Regions from separate parts of the Ornithinibacillus salinisoli genome, predicted to be linked through region 1. Evidence: riboswitches for the same ligand, from Rfam matches in the RefSeq annotation. Region 1 holds a riboswitch; each other region holds the start of a gene.
The links. A riboswitch is a leader RNA that binds a small molecule or an ion and turns the genes downstream of it on or off. The one in region 1 is predicted to bind thiamine pyrophosphate.

Region 1 (4,192 bases):
CACGGTTTATCATATCCATCCAATCATCAGCTTGGTGCTCGATGATGAATACGGACAATCCACGTTCTTGTTTTATTCGATGGATTAATTGGATAAATTCCATACTGGAAACAGGGTCTAGATTTGCTGTTGGTTCATCGAGAATGAGTAGCTTTGGTTCAAGAAGCAATACCGCTGCTAAGGCGATTTTTTGTTTTTGTCCACCAGAAAGTTGATGGAACTTTTCCTTACCAAATGATTCCATTCCAACTGCTTGAAGTACCTCCGAGATTCGTTGTGGCATTTCAGATGCAGGGATGTTTATATTTTCTAAGGTAAAGGCGAGTTCATCTTCAACGGTAATCATACAGAACTGACTCTCAGGGTCTTGAAATACGATTCCCACTTGTTGATTGAGTTCTCCTTTTGAAAATTCGCTTATATTTATTCCTTCAAAATATATATTTCCTTTGGTAAACCCTTCAACTGCTTCTGGATATAGTCCGTTTAAACATAGTGAGATGGTACTTTTACCAGAACCACTAGCGCCCATTAGTAAGGTCACTTCGTTTTCATATAACGTAAAACTTATATTGTTTAGTACAGGTTTTTCTTTTACATTTTCATAGGCAAAAGCAAACTGGTCAACGTGTAGTAATGGCTTTTCAGACCGATTAAGCGGTATTCTTCTCACGCTTCTCTTGCAGCTCCTTTCCTAAGGCATAACCACGAAGTACTCCTGTTTTGGCTAACTGTTCACTAATCCATTTACCTAGTACGCCAGCAAGTAATGCACCACTGATCAGACGAACAATAAAGGTTGCAAAGATAATCGTTGGAGCTAAGGCTATATTTCCTGATGAATATAGATGCCATAAAAAGCTGAAAAATGCTGCTGACATTCCTGCTAACATGAGAGTGATTAAACGATAATTTTTCCATTTCGTTGCAGCAAAAACTAGTTCTGCTCCTGCACCTTGAATAATTCCTGTAATAATTAACGCAGGTCCTGCAGGAGAGCCCATTAATACTTGCACAGCTGCTGCAATAACTTCCGCGGTAAATGCTACACCTGGTTTACGAATAATATAAGCTGCTATGATAGATACGATGAACCAAATACCGAAAATGATTTCGTATCCAAATGGAGCTAGGCCGAATGGGGTAAGAACATTACGAATGCCTTGCCCGATAAAGAAAAATAGTAAATAAATCCCCGCAAATACAACACCTAATATAGACATTAATACGATTTCTTTTAATTTCCATTGCTTAACCATAGACTGATCATCTCCTTATTTTTTATTTGATGGACTGTTTGCTGAAATTGTAAACGTCATAGTCACATGTGATACGACCTCTTGAACACTTGCAAACGACTCGTGCAAGGCTTGGAAAATATGTTGAACGTCACCATCCAGTCTTGTGGCGTAATGGGAATGACTTACTTGAACACCACGACTTTTGGACAGGTCAATTTGTTCGTAAATAGCATCCATATAATCTTCTCTTCCCATAGGGTAGAGAGCAAATTTACATCCAGCCTGCTGGGTAAGGTTGGAAGACTTTTTTTCGTTCAATGGATGATCTGTTTCATCCATATAAACATCTGCATCCGTATCTCCTGGGCAACCAATTGAAAATGTTCCACTCATAGCTACGTGTTCACCAGTTTTTGCTGCATGTAGGAAAATAGCCTTTGTAACATCAAAAATATGTACCATTTTCCCGCGAATACATGTGCTGACATCATCTGTGTCCTTCCATACTTTTGATGTATCAACCTCATCTAAGGCTGTTAAGATGATGTCAACAAATTTGTCGCTCATGGGATAAAGAGTAAATTGGCACCCCGCGATTCGACTTGTTCCACAATAATTATTCATAATATTTCCTCCTTGATGTTTTTTTGTATAACAAAAAAACTGCACTCCCGTGGGAATGCAGTTTGCACGTATGTAAACACAGATAACCAATATCATAGTCATACAGCGAACCACACTTCCCCACGCTAGTATTATCTAGATCGGGTATTAAGGGTCAGGCATAGCCTTCTCAGCCACCAAATCGTAGCTCCCCTAGTGTCCTACCGATATACAGTTTTAAAGTTACACCATAAGAATAACAGAAATCTCGGTGCCTGTCACCCGTCGAATTTTGTCGAAGGGCAATCAAGCAATTTTACGAATGGAAATCGGTGTTATACACTATGGTTATGACACAATATCATCATAATATGCTAGATTTTATGAGTTTAGTTTAGAGAGGGGTTATCGTTTATGCGTATTATGGCATTGCTTGGAAGTTCAAGAAGGAATGGAAATACGGAGTACTTAACGAATAAGGTTTTGGATGGCGTTAACCATCAAACTATATATTTATTGGATAAAAAAATAGATCCTATTGTTGATGAGCGTCATACCGATGAGGGATTCAGTTATGTAGAAGATGATTATGAAGAATTATTTTTCGAATTTCTAAAGCATGACACGATTGTATTTGCTACGCCTTCGTACTGGTTTGGTATGTCTGGACAGATGAAAATTTTCTTTGATCGATGGAGTCAGTATATGAGGGATCATCGATTTGACTTTAAAGAAGAAATGCGTAAGAAAAAAGCATATGTTATTGTTGCCGGAAATAAACCCGATCCTAAAATTGCAGCATTACCATTAATCCAACAATTTAATTATATATTTGAATATGTTGGCATGGAATTTGTGGATTATATAATCGGTAATGGCAATAAACCAGAAGATATTTTGACAGATACAGAAGCAATAGCAAAAGCCAAACTCTGGAACGACCAATTGAAAACGAAATAAAAAGAATGGGAAGGAATAAAAGGTGCCTGTCACCTGTCGAATTTTGTCGGTGCCAGGCACCTTGTGACAAGCTACGAAATTGTTACGGTTAAAAGATTGAAAAGAGGTGATTTTCAATAATTCGCTCCATTCGCAAAGTTTATCAGTTCATTAAAGATAGGCCGTTTAAGAAAGATGAAATTATTGAGGGAAGGTATAGAGTATTAGAATTAATTGGAACTGGTAGCTATGGTATGGTTTACCATTGTAAAGATTTGATTGAAAATGATAATAAAGTTATTAAACAGCTACGTCCAAGTAAAAGTCGGAATAAAAAAGAGATCGAATTGTTTGAACAAGAAATTTCAGTCATGCGGACTTTAAACCATAATAGAATGCCAAAGGTTTATGATTCCTTTTTAATTAATAACAACCGTTTTTATGTCATGGAATTCATTGATGGATTTAATCTAAACGATCAAATTTTTAATCAAAATATATCTTATAATGAAAAACAGTCATTACTATTAATACTTAAAATACTAGAGCTGGTTGATGAACTTCATCAAAGCGATATGTACCATTTGGACCTACGGTTACCAAATATTGTGATGAAAGAAGCCAGACCACATCTGATTGATTTTGGATTAGTAAAGTCTGATCCTGATAAAAGGCAATCAAGGAAAATAACACATGGTAATTCTATGACATTAAAACAACAGGACTTTTTTGATTTGGGAGATATCTTACTTTATTTACTTTACACAACATATACAAAAGAAAATAAAAAAGCTCTTCCATGGACAGAAGAACTTTCATTAGAAAATGAAACTGTATATTTATTGAAACGTTTGCTTGGTTTAAACGAAAAATATTCAACTTCAGACGAAATTAAAGCGGATATACAAGAAGCGTTAAAGGCGATTAGTAGTAGTTAGCCTGAGATATTAACTACTACTTCCCCAGCCTTTACGCTTATACCGTTTACTTCCGCTCATAGGGTTTTGTTTATACCTTCTGTCACTATTGCTACTACCATTGTGGAAACTGGATTTTCTATGACTACTATTTCCCTTGTGATAGTGACGATGTCTTCGGTGGCTACTATCTTGTGATAAGTGTTTAATCTGTTTCATAATCTTTTTAAACATAACTACCAACCTTTCTTCGGGTAACTGTTAATTACCATATTTTTCCTTAATATATACAAATAAACCGTTATTCAACTCCTAATTGCTCTAGTTGATCCTTTAAGCTTGTTAAATTCTCTATCGTTTGGTAAATTTCCGATTCCTTAAATTGATCGATAGCTACTTCACCATTCTGCTGTGTTTCATTAATGATTTCTATAAGCTGTTCGTTTTTATTTGTAATATCCTGGTGAATTCCCTCAGCAATTGATGGAACTT
Region 2 (4,192 bases), on a different contig from region 1:
GATAGAGCGGTTAGAGCTTGTTCCTCCGTGGTATCATTTGTAGTTAAGCAGGCAGTTAAAATAGAACCTAGTAAACAACCAGCACCAGTTATCTTAGATAATAGTTTGTGACCATAGTAATTATGTGTTAACTTATTTTCTGTGCATATAACATCTGTATTTCCTGTAACTACTGCGGTAGTCTGGTAGATTTGAACAACCGTTGTTGCAACACTTTCTACATCTCCAGCTCCAATAGAATCGACACCTTTTGATCTCCATGGAATTCCTGCCAAATGTGCAAGCTCACTAGCATTACCTTTGATCACTGTAGGCTGTACCTTATCTAAAATCTTTTTAACGACGGATGCGCGATATGGGGTTGCTGATACTCCCACAGGATCGAGTACAACAGGAATTCCTTTATCATTTGCTGTTTTGCCAGCTTGTATCATGGCAGGAACCTCTGAATCTGTTATTGTTCCAATGTTTATCAATACACCATCGGCAACTTGTGCCATGTCCCTAGCTTCTTCCACTGCTTTGGCCATTATGGGACTTCCGCCGAAGGATAGTAGACCATTGGCTGTAAAATTCATTACGACCTGATTTGTTAGGTGATGAATAAGCGGTTGTTTCTCTCTTACTTCTTGTATAATAGATGTCTTCATTGTCTCGCTTCATCCATTCTAGGGGCAAAGTGGTTGGTTGGTCCATTTCCTTTACCCAGGGGTAAGGCATGCTTTATTGCAGCAGTTACATAACGCTTTGCTTTGTCAACTGCTTTAGGTAGTGGTATTCCCTGACTTAAATAGGCAGTAATTGCTGCAGAGTAGGTGCAACCTGTACCGTGTGTGTTCTTTGTATGAATGCGTTCTGACGTAAATGTGTGAATTTTGTTCCCATCGTATAAAATGTCAACTGCTTCTTCACGTAAGTGGCCACCTTTGACTAGGGCAGCACCAGCACCGTGTTTATACACAATTTGGTTCGCTGCATCCTGCATATCAGAAAGGCTTTCGATAGTGTTCCCCGTAATAAATTCGGCTTCTTGAATATTTGGTGTAACAATGGTCGTTAAAGGTAAAAGGTGTTCTCGTAGATAGCTACGAGCATCTACATGAATCAAGGCATCCCCACTCGTTGCAACCATGACTGGATCCATTACATAAGGAGCGTTGATTGTTGTGATTTTTTCTAATATGACCTCCATCATTTCAGTATTGGCAATCATTCCTGTTTTAAAGGCGTGAACTGGTAGATCTGATAAAACAGAATCTAATTGGCTCACGATCATTTCATTCGGTAGATGGAGAATTTCCTGCACACCTGTTGTGTTTTGTGCAACAACGGAAGTGATAACAGACATACCATAGCTCTTTAACTCCTGAAATGTTTTTAAATCAGCGTGAATCCCTGCTCCACCACTGGGATCAGTACCAGCAATAGTAAGCGCACATGAAACGTTATTCATTGGAAGTCACCTTCTCCTTTGATGGCCACTGCTCATAGTTGTACGCCATTTCCCAGAATTGGAGTTCTAATTGACAACTTTTACGGAATGCATCTTTTACGTTTAACTGTTCAACTGGTGATGCATGATCCATATACTTATCCAATAATTCGCACATTTCCCTAGTAGTGTTTTCAACAGATTTGTCTGCATAAAACGTAATCCAAGGATAGAATGGATGTGTATTTGACGGATTGTATTTTTGAATTAACTCTCGACCAATTTCTAAATAGGTCCAAGGACAAGGCAATAGGGCACCTAATATTTCTCCTAAATTCCCCATTTGTGCATGATACATCATATGCTTGATATAATGGTCGGCTGTTGGTGGGAGTGGATGTCCTTGCAGTTCTTCATAGTTCACACCTATATAATCACAAAAATTGCGATGTGGATGAATTTCATCATTTAGAATAAAATCTATCTTTTTATGAAAATAGGCAATCTCCTTTCGATTGGTGGATTTTGCAAGGGCAATACCATAGATCTTCATAAACGCATTTAAATACTCAAAGTCCGCCTTAATATAATGTTCGATCGCTTTATTAGGTACTTCCCCTTTTCCGATACCCTCTACAAACGGATGGGAAAGGATGAATTGAAAAATATCATCATTATCTTTTCTTAATTGATCCGTAAAAGTCATCAATAAAACCTCCTTATGTGTTTTGAATGAGATGTTCTTGTTTTACCCTTGATAGGATAAACCAGCCAATAGCCGCACCAGTAATACTGCTTACGAGAAAAGATGGTAGAAAGGCAAATACGCCAACGGAGCTACCCATTAGGATAATAGCAAAAGGTACGGCAAGGAAGGAGCCGATAATTCCAGTTCCAATTGCTTCACCGATAGCTGCTAATAACGTTTTCCCAAATTTTTGATAGAGATAACCTGCCAATAACGCTCCAATCATACCTCCTGGGAATGCCAATAATGTGCCAAGGCCAAGTAAATTACGTAATAATCCAATCATGAAGGCGATAATGACAGTTGGTCCTGGTCCGAGTGTGACAGCAGCCATTACATTTACAGCATGTTGTACGGGATATGCCTTGGCAACTCCAGCTGGAAACCAAAGTATTTGTGCTCCTAAAGTTCCAATTGCAATAAAAATTGCCATCGTTGTTAATAATCGTGTTCGATTCATGTTTTTCCTCCAGTGTTATAGGGACACCAAAAAAGCCAGATCCAAAAAAAGGACCTGGCTTACATAAGCTGAAATAGAATAGACGTATCGTCCGACTACTTCCCTCCGCTGGTATTAACCAGATCAGGTCCATAAGAGTCAGAAAGTTAGCGTACTTTCCTCTCAGCCCACGAAATTTTGGGCACCCCTAGTAGTAATGTTTCATATATTTTATTTTCAAATTAACCATAACAAAAAAAAACTTAATTGTCATGTGAAATTTGAAAATAAGTAACTAAGACCTATAAACGAAATTATTCTTTTATCTAGGATCTTAATACATAAGCATGTTATAAATAGAGTATCTGATTTTTATTTGGAACGGTAAAGGGTGATTATATGACTGTATTAACCATGGAAAATTTAGAGATGCATCGTAAAGATACCATACTATTTTCAGCGTTTAACTTATCCATAGATCGTAAAGAAATCGTTGCAATCCATTCCAGTTTAAATGTGCGCCAGGCATTAATTAATATATTTTTAGGAAAGCTCGTTCTCGTAAACGGAAAGATCTTAATTGACGGAAAAGAAATTTCGAAAGACAAGGGGTTATATGCTAAGCAAATCGGCATTTGTTTTTTTGAAGAGGGAATGTATGAGCGATTGACTGTACTAGATCATTTTAAGTTTTATAAGCAGATTTTTGAATTTGATCAAACGTTTGATCAAATTTTACATATAACACAATTGGATGAATTGAAATACAAAAAAATTAAGAATCTAACATATTCACAACAGAAGAGGGTGCAATATGCACGAGTACTCCTTCAAAACCCATCTCTATTTATTTTTGAGGAACCAGATTTAAATGTTGATGTTGAGACAAAAAAGATATTTATAAACATAACGAAAAAACTGCAACAGGAAGGTAAAAGTATCTTAGTATTAACTGGAAATATTGAAAGTGCAATTACAATGGCCGATCGGGTGTATCGTCTACATGAAGAGGGATTACAGCCTTATGAAATGGGAAATGAAGTGATTGGTGAAGAACAAGAGGGAGATTCTGTTATGGAAGAAAATGAATCCATAGCATTTCAGTTTAATAAAATCCCTACAAAAATAAAGGATAAAATAGTTTTATTTGATCCACCTGAAATTGATTATATTGAGAGTAATGAAGGGCAGTCTAATGTCTATATCAAAGGGGAAGCTTTTCCAAGTATGTTTACTTTAAATGAGTTGGAAGAGCGTTTAAAGCATTATGGATTTTTTAGATGTCATCGCTCATATATTGTGAATTTACAAAAGGTACGTGAAGTTATTACCTGGACAAAAAATAGTTACAGTTTGATACTAGATGATAAAGCAAAATCTTCTATTCCGTTATCAAAGACAAAAATGTCTCAACTAAGGGAAATGTTAGGACTAAAATAGATCCATTCAACCCCAAAATTACTCTTTTCACAGTAAATATAATGATATTATCCGTGTTTTCCTCTATTCTATGAACAACAAACAAAATGTAACCAGGGGGATATGAACTGTGGGTAATGTAATTGAAGTAAGA
Region 3 (4,192 bases), on a different contig from region 1:
GAAAATAAGCTAATAAAATCGCGACTCCACCAGCTATAAGTGAGAGCACGATCGCTCGATCTGCGATTATCCCTGCATCGATACCTGCTGCTGATGCTGACAAGCTTGGTGCTACCTGTACAATATAATCAGAAGAAAGAGCCATACCTTGCCCTGCAAGCGCTATTGCTACAGCTGCTGTCATGGCTGGTAACCCAGCTCGTATGGCGGCAGGTACAAGTAGTGCACAAATTAAAGGAACTGCTGGAGTTGGCCAGAAAAATAAGGATATTACATAGGTCACTCCAATAAGCACGAAGAACGATATATGCCCATTGACCATCATCTTTTGAATCGGTTGTATCATCCTTACATCTGCTCCTAGATCCTTTAGGGAATTAAGCAACGCCAACATAAACGTAATGATTAAAAAGATACTAAAAAGCTCTTGTGCTGCTACTAAATTTGCTTTAAATATTGCTGTAAATCCATCCACCAAACTACCTTTAAATACTAAGGCAATGACGAAGGTTCCTAATAAAGTTGGTAGAACTACACCTTTACGAAAAATCATCGTACCGATAATTATAAGCGTGAACAAACCATATAACAAATGCGATAACGTTAGTTCCACATGTATCTTCCTTTCGTTATTAACTGTGCTATAGCCTATGCATCACGATGTGTAGCGGTGAAAGGAATATATGGAAGTTACATAAAAATAAAAAAGTCTAATTTACAGTTGTATGCTGTAATTTAGACTTTGGTAGTTATAAATCATCTCGATATAACATAAAGGTTTCTAATTGACCATCCCAAATCACTTCAACTTCGATGGGGTCTTTTAAGTTGACAAAATTCCCGTTACCTCCCCCACTTCCAAGTTCAAAGAATATATCTTTTGGTGGTTTACTAAATGTTCTACTAGTTTTACTCTTTCGTGTTGAAGTACGAAAGGTCACTTCTAAATGCTCCAGGGATTTCAATTCGCTTACTTTACCTCTATAAATAATTCGATGTTGATCATTATGCCAGCTTCCTGCCCTGAAAACACCATCTTCTTCATAAAAGATTTCTTCCCCTCGAAGGTAATATTCACCACGCCAATGCTTACTCTCTCCAACGTACGTATAATCATGTACTTTTATTTCTTTATTCTTATCTCCCATGACTATTGAAGTTATCAACACGAATGCAATACTACCTATTAAACTAAATACAGTTTTTTTCTTACTCAATATTTCCCTCCTAGTTCATCATCTAGTCTTCTCTTCCCTCATTACATTGATGACACAATAACGTTCCTTCATCATGTACCCCATCAAAGAATCCATTGTCACAATATACTTCTCTTCCACAAGATTCACATGTTCCAATTAATTCACGCATTTAACCACCTTTTCAATTTTTATAAATCACGAAAATTCTGTATTATATTATACTATATAAAAAGGATAACCCCATTATGAGGCTATCCTTCTGTGAGCGGAGAATAAGACTATGTTACGTGGTTTGCAAAAGTGTCTTTGGTTGTTTAATAAATAAGAAAAATACCACAATCGTACATAGGATAAATGACGGAAGCATGTATGAACCATTATATACTAGAGAATAAATCCAAACCTCTTGACCTTCTGGTGCATAATGATCCCAAAACACTATTCCTGCATAAAAGTGTGCTAGAAATCGTAAAAAGGTTCCAATCAACACACCAAACATGATATACATTAATCGTTTAACAATTACGCCGTCCTTCATGGATTTTTGAACTGGTTTTGCAAATATTCCAGCTAAACCTAATACAGTAAATGCGAATCCATATTCAATAAATCCTTGTAATGGGTGAATAATCGACGGTTCTATAGTCAATTGCAATAATCCCCATAATAACCCAGAAAGCAATCCCCCCTTAATCCCCCAGCGAAATGCAACAATAAACACTGGAATCATTGCAAAGGAAACAGATCCTCCATTTGGCCATACTTTAAATGACAAAAACGGAATAATATCCAGTAAAAAAGCTAATGCAGTAAAAATAGCTACCTCAACTAAAAATAATGTTTTCTTATTAGTATTCATAATTAATTCCTCCCCTTCATGTAATCTAAAAATCTATTAAACAGATTTTTAAACACACAAAAAAAGCAATGCCAAGGGGAAGCTTCCTGATGGGGAATTCCGCTCACATTGCTTTTAATCCATCAAAAAAGCCACCATCCCTACGCTAGTACTAACTAACAGGTTCAAAGGGTCTGAACAATAAATGTTCACTCTCAGCCATTCGGCTCCCCCTGTAGGCTTTAAATTCACTTTTTTTGCTACAAGTATTGTAACGTACTTTTCAGATTTTTACAATGAAGATATTAGAACAATACAGGATAGATATCAAATGCTACACCTGAATTTCGTGATTTCAAATTAGAACATCGCCTTTCAACCACATAACATTTCCTGTCATTACATAAAAAAAACAACCCAATTTCACCACCGAAATTGGGTTGCCATCGTTTAAAATTATAATGCTACAAACTCTTCAACATCTTTTACACATAATGCAATTGCATTTTCCCAGAAGTCTGGTTTTGTTAAGTCGACGTTTAAATGTTTCTTTGCTAAGTCTTCTACCTTCATACTACCCGTATCACGTAATAATGCAATGTAGTCTTCTTCAAAGCTACCACCTTTTTCCACAGCATATGCGTATATACCGAGGCTAAACAAGTAACCAAATGTATATGGGAAGTTGTAAAACGGTGTACCTGTAATATGGAAATGGAGTTTAGATGCCCAGAAATTTGGATCATATTCTTCTAGTGAATCACTATATGCTTCTTTCTGTGCCTCAACCATTAGTTCATTTAAACGATCTACAGATACTAATCCTTGTTTTCGCTCTTCATAGAAACGAGTTTCGAACAAGAAACGTGCATGGATGTTCATAAAGAAAGCGACACTACGTTGGATTTTATCCTCAAGCAATGCTTGTTTTTCTTCTTTATTTTGTGCACTCTTTGCCGCTGCATCTGCAACGATCATTTCGGCAAATGTTGAAGCGGTTTCCGCAACATTCATCGCATACCCTTGGTTTAAACCATGTACATCATTCATGACATGTTGATGGTATGCATGTCCTAATTCATGTGCAAGCGTTGAAATATTAGATGTCGTACCTGAATACGTCATAAACACACGAGTTTGTTCACTATCCGGGAAACTTGTACAGAATCCTCCCGGACGTTTACCAGCACGATCCTCTGCCTCGATCCAACGCTTATCAAACGCCATTTCAGCAAATTCAGCCATTTTCGGACTAAATTCACGGAAATGCTTAACAATAAAGTTAGCTCCTTCTGAATAGCTAGATTTCTTTACTGATTTAGAAATTGGAGCACCAATATCATACATACTTAATTTATCTAATCCCAATAGTTCCGCTTTTTTATTCAAAAACTTCACGAAATGCTGCTTATTATTTGAAATAGCTGTCCACATTGCATTTAATGTATCTTCTTCCATACGATTAATAGCTAGTGGTTCTTTAAGAACGTTATCCCAGCCACGATGTTTATATTTTTGCAAACGGAATCCGGATAAGTGGTTCAGTGTTTGACCAAATAAATCTGCATGATCCGACCATGCTTTACCCATTTGCTCGAAAACGTGTTTACGAACTTCACGATCCGGATTACTTAATTTATTGGCCGCTTGTCCAACAGAATAGGATATAACTTCTCCGTCCTCTTCTATTTCAACATTCATATTCCCAACAATTGCATCATACATTTGTCCCCAAGCATGGTATCCATCTACAGCTAAGTCATTAATTAACACTTCTTGATCTTCTGAAAGCAATTCTTTTGCTTTATTTCTCGTTTCACTTAAAACAAAAGAGAGATTTTGAAGACGCTCATCAGAAACTAAATTGTTCCATGATTCATCATCAACTGCTACAAGTTTTTGGTCGAATACCGTTTTAACAGCATCCATTTCAGCTTTTAATGCACTTCGTTTACCAACTAGCAGATTGGCATGTGAATCCTTTACATTTTGTGCACTTAAGCAACTTATAAAAGCAAAAGATTCACGTAGTTTTTTCATCGTGCTTTCTAAACTATTCGTGATATCTACAAGTTTAGTAGCACTTGTAAGACTGTCTTTTGGATCAAAATCTTCCACAGAAGATTCAAGTTTACTAATTTCGTCTTGAACAGTA
Region 4 (4,192 bases), on a different contig from region 1:
TGCCCCTGACACAGCCGTATTTAACAATACACCGTCAGCACCTAATTCCATTGCGATAGCCGCATCAGAAGGGGTACCAATGCCTGCGTCAACAATAACAGGAACATTAGACTGTTCCATGATTAAGCTAAGATTTAATGGATTAATAATCCCTTGGCCTGAACCAATAGGTGAAGCACCAGGCATGATGGCATGACAGCCTAATTCCTCCAAACGTCTTGCTAACAAAACATCATCAGACGTATATGGTAAAACTATAAATCCTTCCTTTAACAGCTCTTCTGCTGCCTTTAATGTTTCGACCGGATCAGGTAACAGTGTTTTCTGACAACCAATTACTTCTACTTTAATCATGTCACAAAGACCCGAAGCTTTTGCTAATTTTGCTGTTCGGACAGCTTCTTCCGCTGTCTGTGCCCCTGCCGTATTAGGCAGCAGGTTGTATTTTTCTACATCAATTTTTTCTAAAAAATTCGGTTGGCTTGGTTCGAATATATTCATTCTACGAACGGAAAACGTCAGTATCTCCGTCTTTGAAACCTCTACCGCTTCTTTTTGAATCTCAAAGTTCGGATATTTCCCAGTTCCTAACAACAGTCTTGATGAAAATTCATATGGTCCAATATTTAACATAATCATCCGCCTCCTACAAAGTTTACAATTTCAATTTTGTCACGATCAGCAATCGTGGTTTCATGATGAGTTTCTTTCTCCAAAATGGACTGATTTAATTCCACAATAACTACCTTCTGGTCAATCCCAAAGTGATGTAATAAGGAAGAAACGGTTGTAATTGTATTTGGAATTTCTACCTTATCCCCATTAATAACTAACTCCATATGTACAACTCCTTCTTAAACGTTTGTTTTAACATGACGGTCAATCCGAAAAGCGGTCAAATCAATCGGTATAGATTCTCCTGTTACTAAACTAGCTATAATCTCACCGGTTATAGGAGAAAGCAAAATACCATTACGGTAATATCCTGTTGCGATGAATAATCCTTTGTATTTTGGATGCTCCCCTAAGTATGGCAAACCATCTCCCGTTTGAGGTCGGATGCCAGCCCAGGCTTTTTCCCATTCCGCATCCACAATAGATGTTACTAGCTTTTTGGCTTTTTCCATCAGTGAACTAATCCCATCAACTGTCACGGTTTGATCAAACGTGTTCGGCTTAACGGTCGCTCCCACAAGAAGACGTCCACCCATTTTAGGGACTAGATAACATCCAGGAGAAAAGATCGTTCTCGTGATCAATGGTTGGTGTGTACGTACCGAAAAACACTCTCCCTTAACTGGATATGTTTGTAATTGTACGCCAGCTTCCGACAATAATTTCTGAGTCCATGCTCCTCCTGCTACAATCACAGTATCACTTTCGAATTTACCAACGTTTGTTATTACCCCGGCAATTTTTCCATTTTCAACCTGAAAAGAAAAAACTTCTGTATACTCTTTGATCACTACCCCTAAAACTGCGGCCGCTTTCAAAAATCCTTCCGTTATTTTCGGCGCGGACACTTGACCATCTTTTTGAATAAACATAGCACCAGTTATCGCATTAGATAAGGCAGGTTCTCTCCTTCTAATTTCTTCTTGACTTATCCATTCCGCTTGTTCTCCAGCTTGCTGTTGCAAATCAATTATTTGTTTATACTCATTTTCTTCTTGTTCGGACAGGGCAATTTTGTACATCCCTTTATTTACTAGTTCGATATCAATTCCGCTTAATTCCTTTATTTCTTCCGCTATTGAAGGGAACATCGATCTGCTTTCCTTTGCCAATGCAAACAACGGACCATCTTCATCCAATTCAACTTGCGCAGCTAGCATCCCTGCTGCTGCTCCTGAGGATTTACTAGCAAGAATGTCTTTTTCCAACAAAAGCACCTTTTTACCTTTTTTGGCAAGGTTGTAAGCTATGGAACCACCATTAATTCCACCGCCTACCACAATTGCATCATATATATTAGGCATAAAAAATCTCCTTTCCCCATAAGATCTACAGCATCTAGTAACTAATAAAAGATACTTGTAGATGTTAGATTGAAAGATTCAAAGCATACTCTTTGGCCACTCCTAAAGGATTATCCGCTTCTAAAATTCCTGACATCACCGCGATCCCTTTGGCACCTGATTCCATTACTGATCTTACATTAATCGGATTTATCCCACCTATTGCAATGACAGGAATAGAAACAGAATTCGTAATGGAGCGTAATTGATCTAATCCTCTTGGAGCTAACCCAGCTTTAGAGTTTGTAGCAAATACATGACCAAAGGTGACATAGTCAGCACCTTGCGTTTGTGCGTGAAGCGCTTCACCAATGGTATGCACGGAACAACCAACACGGAAACCCGTGAAATTTTCTTTAACCATATCCAAAGGTAATGAATGGTACGCTAAATGAATTCCATGAACCTTCGAAATGTAGGCCACATCTAAGCGGTCATTAATTATTATTTTTGAAATCGGAACCTGTTTTTCAATGAGTAGCATTACCATTTCATAGATTTCTTTAGCAGTTTTTGTTTTTTCACGAATATGAATGGCATCGATATAAGGATGAATCTCCTCTATAATCTCTGCTAATGTTTCTGGGGATTGTTTCCCTGTTGAAATAATGTGTAACTCTCCATTTTCCATAAAACTTAACTCCCTATATAAGAAAAGCGCAAGCGCCCGTTTAGCGACGTACGAACTGCGCCAGCGTAACGCTGGTGGTTCAATGTTGCCACGCAAAGTGGTGGTTTTAATTGAACATTCCCCGTAGGAGATAAAGGAAACACGGTGACCGAAAGAAGCCGATGTTGACCTTATCGTACGGAGGTGAAGGAAGTTGCGATAGTCGCTGGACGCGGCTGTTCCTGCCAATAATTATCAACATGCATTTAATTTTATAATTTCCTATACAATTAGAAAAGGCCACTCCATATAGGGGTGGCCTTTTATATATGTTATGTAACATAAACATATGATAAAAATTCCCACTTCCCTACGCTGGTATTGCCAGATCAGGTTCAAAGGGTCCAGATAACATCTGTCTCAGCCTTTAACGGCTCCCCTAGTATGAATGCTATGTAATTATCAAAGTCAGTATAACATACCTTATCAAAAGACGATAGATGTTTCTATAAAATACTAACAGAACTTTTAGGTAGCATTGTTTCTTTACCCATTGTATGGTTTAGTAATTCATTTCATTCCTTTAAAATAAATCCTTTTAAGCTCTGTGTAGTGTATCTTTCACTGCCTTTATAATATCTGGCACTTGTGGAACATGTGCTTTTTCCAGTTCAGGATGATAAGGTACTGGCGATGGCTCCCCACCTAACCGCTTAATGGGTGCAACCAAAGAATCAAATGCTTCACTTTCAGCAATCATACTTGCGATTTCTGCCCCATATCCACCACGTTTAACGGCTTCATGAACCACTACCACACGTCCTGTTTTGGACACAGATTTCACAATTGCTTCCTCATCTAAAGGTACTAGTGTACGTGGATCAATAACTTCTACACTGATTCCTTCTAACGCAAGTTCTTCTGCTGCTTCTAGTGCACGATGCACCATGATAGCTGTGGCAACAATAGTTACATCGGAACCTTCCCGTTTCACATCTGCTTTCCCTAAAGGAATACTATAAGGATCTTCTGGTACATGGGAAGCAGTTTTGTATAATAATTTGTGCTCATAGAAAATAACTGGATTGTCATCATCGATTGCAGCTTTTAGTAAGCCTTTTGCATCGTAAGCTGTGGAAGGCTGAACCACTTTCAAGCCTGGGATATGTGCCACCCATGCTTCTAAGCTTTGGGAATGCTGTGCAGCAGCACCAGTACCAGAACCACTCGGTGTACGCAAAACCATCGGAACCTTCCCTTTACCACCATACATATATCGGATTTTTGCTGCTTGGTTTACGATTTGATCCATGGCAATGGTAATAAAATCAGAAAACTGTAAGTCAAGAATTGGACGCATCCCAGTTAACGCAGAACCAACTGCCGTACCAGCGATCCCCGCTTCACTTATCGGTGTATCACGAACACGCTCCGAACCAAACTCTTCAATCATCCCACTTGTCACACCAAATGCCCCACCATATACACCAATATCTTCACCTAAAATAAATACATCATTATTTATACGCATTTCCTGACTCATTGCTTCCCTTACTGCTTCTAG

Region 2: it holds a riboswitch for thiamine pyrophosphate, as region 1 does, so the genes downstream of both, thiW (energy coupling factor transporter S component ThiW) here and ACFSTA_RS07135 (YkoF family thiamine/hydroxymethylpyrimidine-binding protein) in region 1, are expected to answer to the same signal.
Region 3: it holds a riboswitch for thiamine pyrophosphate, as region 1 does, so the genes downstream of both, thiT (energy-coupled thiamine transporter ThiT) here and ACFSTA_RS07135 (YkoF family thiamine/hydroxymethylpyrimidine-binding protein) in region 1, are expected to answer to the same signal.
Region 4: it holds a riboswitch for thiamine pyrophosphate, as region 1 does, so the genes downstream of both, tenI (thiazole tautomerase TenI) here and ACFSTA_RS07135 (YkoF family thiamine/hydroxymethylpyrimidine-binding protein) in region 1, are expected to answer to the same signal.

The regions. Positions count from the first base shown of each region.
Region 1 is NZ_JBHUMI010000012.1:8,073-12,264, reverse strand. Features, by position in the region: gene ACFSTA_RS07145 (ABC transporter ATP-binding protein) at 1-673, opposite strand, end outside; gene ACFSTA_RS07140 (ECF transporter S component) at 654-1,259, opposite strand; gene ACFSTA_RS07135 (YkoF family thiamine/hydroxymethylpyrimidine-binding protein) at 1,275-1,865, opposite strand; TPP riboswitch at 1,966-2,069, opposite strand; gene ACFSTA_RS07130 (flavodoxin family protein) at 2,259-2,804, shown strand; gene ACFSTA_RS07125 (protein kinase domain-containing protein) at 2,921-3,721, shown strand; gene ACFSTA_RS07120 (DUF6376 family protein) at 4,002-4,192, opposite strand, start outside.
Region 2 is NZ_JBHUMI010000015.1:28,453-32,644, forward strand. Features, by position in the region: gene thiM (hydroxyethylthiazole kinase) at 1-650, opposite strand, end outside; gene thiD (bifunctional hydroxymethylpyrimidine kinase/phosphomethylpyrimidine kinase) at 647-1,453, opposite strand; gene tenA (thiaminase II) at 1,446-2,138, opposite strand; gene thiW (energy coupling factor transporter S component ThiW) at 2,152-2,640, opposite strand; TPP riboswitch at 2,724-2,839, opposite strand; gene ACFSTA_RS09940 (LytTR family transcriptional regulator DNA-binding domain-containing protein) at 3,019-4,059, shown strand; gene ACFSTA_RS09945 (ABC transporter ATP-binding protein) at 4,169-4,192, shown strand, end outside.
Region 3 is NZ_JBHUMI010000009.1:27,892-32,083, reverse strand. Features, by position in the region: gene ACFSTA_RS05035 (hypothetical protein) at 1-613, opposite strand, end outside; gene ACFSTA_RS05030 (hypothetical protein) at 750-1,217, opposite strand; gene ACFSTA_RS05025 (hypothetical protein) at 1,240-1,368, opposite strand; gene thiT (energy-coupled thiamine transporter ThiT) at 1,483-2,058, opposite strand; TPP riboswitch at 2,179-2,281, opposite strand; gene ACFSTA_RS05015 (M3 family oligoendopeptidase) at 2,494-4,192, opposite strand, start outside.
Region 4 is NZ_JBHUMI010000014.1:199,355-203,546, forward strand. Features, by position in the region: gene ACFSTA_RS08305 (thiazole synthase) at 1-633, opposite strand, end outside; gene thiS (sulfur carrier protein ThiS) at 636-839, opposite strand; gene thiO (glycine oxidase ThiO) at 855-1,979, opposite strand; gene tenI (thiazole tautomerase TenI) at 2,044-2,649, opposite strand; TPP riboswitch at 2,979-3,079, opposite strand; gene ACFSTA_RS08325 (alpha-ketoacid dehydrogenase subunit beta) at 3,227-4,192, opposite strand, start outside.